Regions from separate parts of the Methylobacterium carpenticola genome, predicted to be linked through region 1. Evidence: riboswitches for the same ligand, from Rfam matches in the RefSeq annotation. Region 1 holds a riboswitch; the other holds the start of a gene.

Evidence for each region. Region 1 has a riboswitch for glycine ahead of ACE101_RS08105 (D-amino acid dehydrogenase). Riboswitches for the same ligand answer to the same signal wherever they lie in the genome.
Region 2: linked by a shared signal. The riboswitch ahead of gcvT (glycine cleavage system aminomethyltransferase GcvT) and the one ahead of ACE101_RS08105 (D-amino acid dehydrogenase) in region 1 are both predicted to bind glycine.

What each region holds. Positions count from the first base shown of each region.
Region 1 is NZ_JBHZEO010000001.1:1,675,516-1,679,917, reverse strand. Features, by position in the region: gene ACE101_RS08115 (sigma-70 family RNA polymerase sigma factor) at 1-215, shown strand, start outside; gene ACE101_RS08110 (hypothetical protein) at 260-526, opposite strand; gene ACE101_RS08105 (D-amino acid dehydrogenase) at 918-2,198, opposite strand; glycine riboswitch at 2,259-2,354, opposite strand; glycine riboswitch at 2,358-2,457, opposite strand; gene ACE101_RS08100 (winged helix-turn-helix transcriptional regulator) at 2,585-3,013, opposite strand; gene ACE101_RS08095 (NAD(P)H-binding protein) at 3,092-3,973, shown strand; gene ACE101_RS08090 (SulP family inorganic anion transporter) at 4,040-4,402, opposite strand, start outside.
Region 2 is NZ_JBHZEO010000001.1:2,683,107-2,687,508, forward strand. Features, by position in the region: gene gcvP (aminomethyl-transferring glycine dehydrogenase) at 1-793, opposite strand, end outside; gene gcvH (glycine cleavage system protein GcvH) at 811-1,173, opposite strand; gene gcvT (glycine cleavage system aminomethyltransferase GcvT) at 1,193-2,335, opposite strand; glycine riboswitch at 2,482-2,584, opposite strand; gene ACE101_RS12660 (spermidine synthase) at 2,673-3,362, opposite strand; partial or broken gene ACE101_RS12665 (IS701 family transposase) at 3,902-4,402, shown strand, end outside.

The DNA of each region.
Region 1 (4,402 bases):
CGCTGCGCGAGGTCTGGGGTCAGGTGGCGTGCCTGCCGCCGCTCCAGCGGGAGGCCCTGCTCCTCGTGGCGGTGCGGGGGCTGACCTACGAGGCCGCCGCCCAATTGATGCACTGCCAGGTCGGCACGGTGAAGAGCCGCGTCAGCCGCGCCCGGTCCGCGCTGGTCGAGGCCCTCGGCGGTCCCGAGGTCTATTTCGAGAACGCCCTGCGGTGAGAGAGCCGGGCGGGATGCGCCCGCCCGGCCTCATTCCGGGGTGCTCAGCGGCCGGTGCCGGTGTTCCGCGACGCGGCGGGATCGTGGCCCGGCGCGTAGCCCGAGGCCCCGGACGTCCCCTTCACGCTGCCGGTGCTCTGCATCTCGTGGCCGGGGGTGTAGCCGGAGGCGCCGGTGGTCCCCTTGACGCTGCCGCGCTCCTGCATCCGCTGGCCGGGCGGCTCGTTCTGCGGGTTCGTCGCGCGGGTCTGCGCCACGGCGGCGGTGCCGAGGAGCGCCAAGGCGGTCGCGACGGACAAGGCACGCTTCATGATGGTCTCCCTTCCGGTATCGGGGTGCCCGCGAGCGGGCAGGCCCTCACAACGGACGTCCGCGGGCGACCGTTCCGTTCTCCGGACATGGCAGATCCGGCCCGCGGCGCAGGATCGGGCCGGCGATCGCCGGGTTTGCGGTCTGGCTCGCGAGTTCCGGCCTGGACGCGGGATCTCCTCTCCCGCTCCGGCTTTCGGATTGGCATGTCGGGTCGTGAGCATCGCCTCGCCCCGCTCGTGGGGAGAGGAGACCGCCGCCTCATCCGGAAAGATTTGGAGAGGCGTTCGGTTGGGGCTCTTTCGGTTGGGGCTCTTTGGACTTCAAAGACCCTCGCGGACCGAGGCCATCGGCCCCGGTCGCGCCCCTGACGGGAAACGGGCTGCGCGGGCCTCAGGCGGCGCGGGCCGTCGGGTAGTGCCGCTCGGCGGGCAGGCTCAGGGCGACGGCGTCGGCGGCGAGCTGGGCGGTGGCGGCCGAGAGCGTCCAGCCGAGATGGCCGTGGCCGGTGTTGTAGAAGATGCCCGGCAGGCGACCCGGGCCGACGCGGGGCAGCATCCCCGGCAGCATCGGCCGCAGGCCGCTCCAGGCCACCACGCGGTCGGTCGCCACGCCCGGGAACTGCTCGCGGGTCCAGCGCACCAGCGGCTCGATGCGGTCGTGGCGGATGTCGCGGTTGAAGCCGTTGAACTCCGCGGTGCCGGCCACCCGGAAGCGGTCGCGGCCGAGCCGGCTCGTGACGATCTTGGTGGCGTCGTCGAGGATGCTGACGGTCGGAGCGGCGTCCTGGCTCTCGGGCGTCTGCAGGTGCACCGTGATCGAGTAGCCCTTCACCGGGTAGATGTTGACGCGGTCGCCGAGCGCGCTGGCGAGCGTGCGGCTCGCGCAGCCGGCGCAGATCACCACGCTGTCGACGGGCATCGATTCCGCGGCCGCCGCCGGGGCGCCGTCGACCCGCGCCGCCGGCTGCCAGCTGATCCGGTAGCCGCCCTCCGCCTGCGGGACGATCGCCGCGATGGCGGCGTCGTAGCGGAACGTGACGCCCTTGCGGGCGCAGGCCTCGGCGAGGCCGCGGGTGAACTTGTGGATGTCGCCGGTCGAGTCGGACGGGGTGAAGAAGCCGCCGTAATAGGCGCCCTGGAGCGTCGGCTCGATCTGCCGGATCTCCTCGGGCGTGATCGGGTCGCGCTCGAGGCCACCCTCGCGCAACAGCGCGTTGACCGTCATCGCCTTCTCGAACCCGGCCTTGTCCCGGTAGAAATGCAGGATGCCGCGCTTCTCGAGGTTGAAGTCGATCTTCTCGCGCTCCGCGATGGCGAACATGTGCTCGCGCGAGGCCAGCGCCAGCCGCACCGTCTCGATCGTGTTGGCCTTGTACCGGCCGATCTGGCCCACGAATTCCGCCATCCACGAATACTTGTGCCAGCTCGGCTTCGGGTTGACGAGCAGCGGCGCGTCACGCCGCATCATCCACTTCAAGCCCTGGACGATGGTGGAGAGCTTGTTCCAGACCTCGGCGTTGCTGACCGAGAGCTGCCCGCCATTGGCGAAGGAGGTTTCCATCGCGGCGTAGCGCTGGCGGTCGAAGACGGTGACGTCGTAGCCGCGCTCCGCCAGCGCATAGGCGGTCGTCACGCCGGTGATGCCGGCGCCGATCACAGCGATATGGGTCATCGATCTGGTCCTGTGAGCATGAGTTGGCAGAGAGCCGATTCCGGTCGGTCCCTGCGCCCCATCTGTCACGGTACCTGAGAGCTTGATTCGCCACGCGCGAGCGTGGGCGAACGTCCCCTTCGGTGGATGGCCTGTTTCAGCCACCTCTCTCCAGATCGTCCTGGCGACACGGTTCTTGGTGCCTGAGAGTTTCCGGGGCGGTTGCTCCGTCGGCGCCGAGGCGGCGGTGACGCCCCTCGATCTCTCCCGCATCGCGTGTTTGGACGCCGGAGATGTACCTTCGTGGGGGGTGGGCCGCAAGCGGTGCGGTGCTCAAAATCCTCTCACGACTGGGTCAAAAACCGGGCAGGTGCGCCCTTCTCTGACGCATGGGAAGCGCCGCGCCCTCACGCACCCACATCGAAGCGGTTCCGGGCCTCGCGGATCGCCGGATGGCTGCGCTCGGCCCAGGCGACCAGGGCGGCCACGGGCTCCAGCACGGACAGGCCGAGGGGGGCCAGCCGGTATTCCACGCTCGGCGGCTTGGTCGGGAAGACGTGGCGCGTCACGAACCCGTCCCGCTCCAGGTCGCGCAGGGTCTGGGTGAGCATGCGCTTGGAGATGTCGGGCACGCTGCGGGCGAGTTCGCTGAAGCGGCGCGGCGCGGCCGCGAGCGCGATCAGGATCAGCGTCGTCCACTTGTCGCCGATGTGGTCGAGCACGTCGCGGACCGGGCAGCGGGCCGGGTCGAGGGCGGCCTCGGTCCACGACGCGAAGGCCTGCGCGAGGGCGGTGCGGGCGCCCAGGTCGGTTCCCTCGACGTCACCCTGTCCCATGAAACTGCCTCCTTCCGCCGATGATCGGTCTCGCATAAGTACCACGTATCGGAAAGAGACCCACAGGGGAGCCATCGCATGGCCTCGTCGTCCCAGCCGCGCCTGTTCGTCACCGGCGCCAGCGGCCAGCTCGGCCGCCGCGTCATCGCCGCCCTGCGGCGCCGGGCGCCCGATGCGCACCTCGTCGCGGGCCTGCGCAGCCCCGAGGGCGAGGCGGGCGAGGCCCTACGCGCCGAGGGCGTCGAGGTGCGCCGGGCCGATTACGCGCGGCCGGAGACGCTGGCCGCGGCCTTCGCCGGCATCGACCGCCTGCTCCTGATCTCGTCGAGCGAGATCGGTCAGCGGGTGGCGCAGCACGCGAACGTCATCGCGGCGGCCAAGGCGGCGGGGATCGGCTTCCTCGCCTATACGAGCCTCCTGCACGCCGAGACCTCGCCGCTCGGGCTGGCGGGGGAGCATCGGGCGACGGAAGCGCTCCTGCGGGAATCCGGCCTGCCCTTCGCCGTGCTGCGCAACGGCTGGTACACGGAGAACTATGCCGCCTCGATCCCGGCGGCCCTCGCCCACGGCGTCCTCCTCGGCAGCGCCGGGGAGGGGCGCATCGCCTCGGCGGCCCGGGCCGATTACGCGGAGGCCGCCGCCGCCGTGCTGAGCGCCGGGACGGCTCTGGCGGGCATCCACGAACTCGCGGGCGACGAATCCTACACGCTGGCCGCGTTCGCCGCCGAGATCGCCCGGGCCTCGGGGCAGCCGGTGACCTACCGCGACCTGCCGGAGGCGGCCTTCCGCGCGGCCCTGGTCGAGGCGGGCCTGCCGGAGGCCTTCGCCTCCCTGCTTGCCGATTCCGATGCGGGAGCCGCGACGGGCGCGCTGTTCGACGATTCGCACAGCCTGAGCCGCCTGATCGGCCGGCCGACCACCCCGGCCGCGGTCACCATCGCGGCGGCCGTGCGGGGATAGAGCGCGTCCCGCCGAAGTGAATCCCGGTTCGGCGACGGGACGCGCGTCATAGCGGGAGCCGGGAGTTCAGGCGGCCGGCCGCGCGGCCTCCGCCACGCTCGCCGCGAAAAGCACCTGCGGCGGCCTCACGCCGTGGGTCAGCAGCACCCGCCGGATCGCCGGGCGGGCGCCCGCGAGGGTGACCGACGCCCCCTGCCGCTCGGCCTTGCGGACGAAGCCCGCGATGGTCGCGGCGGCGGTCGAGTCGAGGAGGGGCACTTCCGAGAGGTCGATGACGTAGGCCTTCGGCCGCTCGCCGAGCCGGTCGAGGGCGGCGCCCACCGCCCCGGCCGCCCCGAAGAAGAACGCCCCCGAGATCCGGTAGACGATCACGTCCGGGTCGCTGGCGAGGCGGGCATCGTAGGGCGCGCGCTCATCCGCTGCGTCGGC
Region 2 (4,402 bases), 1.0 Mb from region 1:
TGGAGCCGATCGCGATGTCGGCTCCCATCTCGCCGGGCGCCTTGAGGAGGGTGAGGGCCAGGGGATCGGCCGCCACCACGGCGATGGCCCCGGCCGCGTGCAGGCGCGCGATCGGGCTGCCGAAATCGTGAATGGCCCCGTTCACGCCCGGATACTGGAAGAGCGCGCCGAAGACCTGCTCCGGATCGAGGTCCCGGAAGGGATCGCCGACGATCACGCGCCAGCCGAACGGGGCGGCCCGCGTGCGCAGCACGGCGATCGTCTGCGGCAGGCAATCCTTGTCGACGAAGAAGGCGTCGGCCTTCGACGTCGCGACCCGCTGCGCCATGCCCATCGCCTCGGCCGCCGCCGTCGCCTCGTCGAGGAGCGAGGCGTTGGCGATGTCGAGGGCGGTCAGGTCGCAGACCAGCGTCTGGAAGTTCAGGAGCGCCTCGAGGCGGCCCTGGCTGATCTCCGGCTGATAGGGCGAGTAGGCCGTGTACCAGGCCGGGTTCTCGAAGATGTTGCGCTGGATCGCGGGCGGCATGGTGGTGCCGTGATAGCCCTGGCCGATCAGCGACACGAGGAGACGGTTCTTGTTGGCGACCGCGCGCATCCGCTCGATCACCCGGCGCTCGGTCAGCGGGCGGCCGAACTCGATCGGCTCGTGCTGCCGGATGTCGGGGGGCAGCGTCTCGTCGATCAGGGCGTCGAGGCTCGCAGCGCCGACCCGCTGCAGCATCTCGGACATCTCGCCGACGGTCGGGCCGATGTGCCGGCGGTTCGCAAAGTCGTACGGATCGTAGGCGGCCATGCGTCTCTCCGGGGCGGTCACTTCGGCAGAGCCGCGTAGGCGGCCTCGTCCATCAGGGCCTCCATGGCGGAGGGGTCCTTGAGCCGCATCCGGTAGAGCCAGCCCGCGCCTTGCGGATCGGCGTTCACGGTCTCCGGGGAGGTGACGACCGCGTCGTTGACCTCCGTCACCTCGCCGTCGAGCGGCGCGTAGACTTCGGAGGCCGCCTTGACCGATTCGACGACCGCCGCGGCCGATCCCTTCGTCAACGCGGCCCCGACCTTCGGCAGCTCGATGAAGACGAGGTCGCCGAGCTGCTCGGCGGCATGCTGGGTGATGCCGATCGTGGCGACCTCGCCCTCGAGCGTCAGCCACTCGTGTTCTTCCGTGAAACGCCGCATGGGACTTAACTCCGGCCTGTCAGGCGCGCTTGAAGGTGGCGGGAAGGAAAGGGAGAGGGGTCACGACGAGGGGCAGGGGCAGGCCGCGGACCTCCGCGAGGAGGCGCTGGCCCGCCTGCGCGTGGGCGGCCGCGACGTAGCCCATCGCCACGGGGGCACCGAGGCTCGGGCCGAAGCTCCCCGAGGTGACGCTGCCGAGGGATGTGCCATCCGCCTCGGAGCGGAGGGGGGCGCCGGCCCGCACCGGCGCGCGTCCCTCCGGCCTCAATCCGACGCGCCGCCGCGCGGTGCCCGTCTCCAGTTCATGCAGGATGCGGGTCTCGCCCGGGAAGCCTCCGGCGCGAGCTCCCCCCCGCCGCCGGACCTTGGGGATCGCGAAGGTCAGGCTCGCCTCGACGGGACTCGTGGTCAGGTCGATGTCGGCGCCGTGCAGGCAGAGGCCCGCTTCGAGCCGCAGCGTGTCGCGGGCGCCGAGGCCGACCGGCAGCACGCCCGGCTGCGCCAGCAGCGCCTCCGCCAGCGCCGCGGCGGCCTCCGCCGGGACCGAAATCTCGAAGCCGTCCTCGCCCGTGTAGCCGGAGCGGGCGACGAAGCCCCGCGCGCCGAGGAGGGTCACCTCCCGGACGTCGAGAAACCGCATCGTCGTCACCTCGGGTGCGAGCGCCGCCAGGGCCGGTTCCGCGGCCGGTCCCTGCAGGGCGATCAGCGCGGCGGGCTGCTCTTCGACCGATACCGCGGCGGGCAGAAACCGCCTCAGATGGGCGATGACCGCCCGCTTGTTCGCGGCGTTCACCACGACGACGAGGTGATCGTCGAAGCGCAGGACCATGAGGTCGTCCAGGATGCCGCCGGATTCGTGGGTGAGCAGCCCGTAGCGCTGGCGGCCGGGCCGGAGCCCGGCGAGATCGGCCGGGATCAGGCGCTCCAGTGCGAGCGCGATCCGGTCCGGATCGTCGCCGCGCAGCACCACCTGACCCATGTGGGAGACATCGAACAGCCCGGCGGCGGCGCGGGTATGCAGGTGCTCCTTGAGCTGGCCCGCCGGGTATTGCAGCGGCATGGCGTAGCCCGCGAAGGGCACCATGCGGGCATCCAGGCGCAGGTGGAGATCGTGCAGGGGCGTGGCTTCGAGAGCAACCGACTCGGCGGGCTGCACGGACATATCAGGGTCCTCCGCGACATACGGAACCGACGGCGCTCACGCACCACGGCTACCCCCATCTGTCACGGGTACCTGAGAGCTTCCCCCGCACGGGCGTGCGAGGTTTCTCCTTCGGTGGACGCCGGACGGCGCCTCTCTCCAGATCGTCCAACGATACGGTGATTGTGCCTGAGAGTTTCCGGGGGTGGTTGCTCCGTCGGCGCCATGCCAGGCTCATCGAGCCGGGCTGGGCTCTCCCGTATCGCCCTGTTCGGACGGTTGGACCAAAGCACAAGACCGCATGCCGCGCAACGTCGGGAGTGCCACTGCGCCGTGCGAGGTCCTGCCTGACCGCGGATCACGGCCTGGAGAGATGATCCGGACGTGTCGCGAGCCAGAGGACGTGACGACGCCCGCTTCGCCCGTTGGCATGCACCCGCACCTGGTCGACCTCGAAACCGGTGTTCCATAGGCGCGCTCTGAACTTGCGGTCGGGCTTATCCGACCACACGCTCAGGATGCCGCGCGGGCGCAGCGCCCGTTGGGCCTGCTTCAAGCCCTCGACGTCGTAGAGCCGGTCGTTCTCGAGCCGCGTCAGCCCCTCGGGCCCGTTGTCGACGTCGAGCAGGATGGCATCGTAGCAGGACGGCACCTGCTGAATGACACGCAGAACGTCGTCTTCCCGCAGATCGACGCGCGGATCATCGAGGATCCCGGCGAACAGATGGGCCAGAGGACCACGCGCCCAGGCCACAACCGCGGGCATCAGTTCCGCGACGACGATCCGCGCATCCGGGCCGAGGGCGTCGAGGGCTGCACGCAAGGTGAATCCCATGCCGAGCCCACCGATCAGCACCTTCGCCCGCGGACGGTCCCGCAAGCGGGCACAGGTGAGGGCGGCGAGCTCCGCCTCCGACTTGGAGGCGCGGTTGCTCATCAGCTCGATCGTGCCGACACAAATGGTGAAATCACCGCCGCGTTGCATCAGGCGCATCGGCTCGCGCTCGCCGGGAATGACGGCGGTGTCAAGTTGAACCCATGGAATCAAAGGACGGTACCTCCGGTCGTAGAACGGCAATAATCCGGCGCCCGGCTCCGCCGCCGCCGCGTGATGTTCACCAAGGAATCCAACCCTGCGCGGCCGGTTCGTGTCGCGCCCTCATCGATCGCCCGGATCGAACACGCATCTCCCGTAGCACCGTCTCGGGGCGTGGGAACCGGCCATGACGGCCCGATCGTGCGGTGGCCCGCGCGATACGGCCGATACCAGCCTGTACCCTTCCATCATCAAAAGATCACCGCTCGCCCCGGCCGAAGGCCAGTTCGGCTGGTCCAACCGCGAGAACGGCAAGCTCGTGGAGCGGTCGGACCGGCCGCATCGGAGCGAGGCCAACGCGCATCAGCGCGCATGCGGCCGTCGAGTGATTTTTCCGGATGCCAGCAGCCGCGCGGCGGTGTTGATCACAGAGGTGAATAGGCGCTCTGGAGCAGCGCCCGATCACGCGGCCATCGGGCGCCGCTCTAGCGCTACTCTGCCAGGTTACGGCATCTTATCTCTCGTTCGCTGAGGTGCACGGGAGGAGCGCGATGGATGAGGTCGGGTCGAAATCTTGGCTAGAACTATTGGAGGCATGGCTGGCTCCCATTCTGGCCGCCTTGTCCCGCGCCGAGCAGCGACGTTGGGCGCCGCTCTACCTGCGAGGTCTGCTCCTGCCCGGCGAGCGCAAGAGCGTCGAACCGATGGCAGCGCGCGTTGCGCCCGGCAACGTGCAGCAACTGCACCACTTCGTGTCCGCCTCGCCCTGGCCGCATGCACGGCTCGAGTGCGTGCTGGCCGAGCAGGCCGAGCAGCTCGTGGGCGGGCCGGAGGCCGTGCTGGTGGTCGACGACACTGCGCTGGTCAAGCAGGGGCGCCACTCCGTGGGCGTGCCGCGCCAGTACTGCGGTCAGCTCGGCAAAAAGGCGAACTGCCAGGCGCTGGTGTCGCTGACGCTGGCCCGAGGCGAGGTTCCGGTCCCGGTGTCGCTGCGGCTGTTCCTGCCTGACGGTTGGGCCTCCGATCCGGCGCGGCGACATACGGCGGGGGTG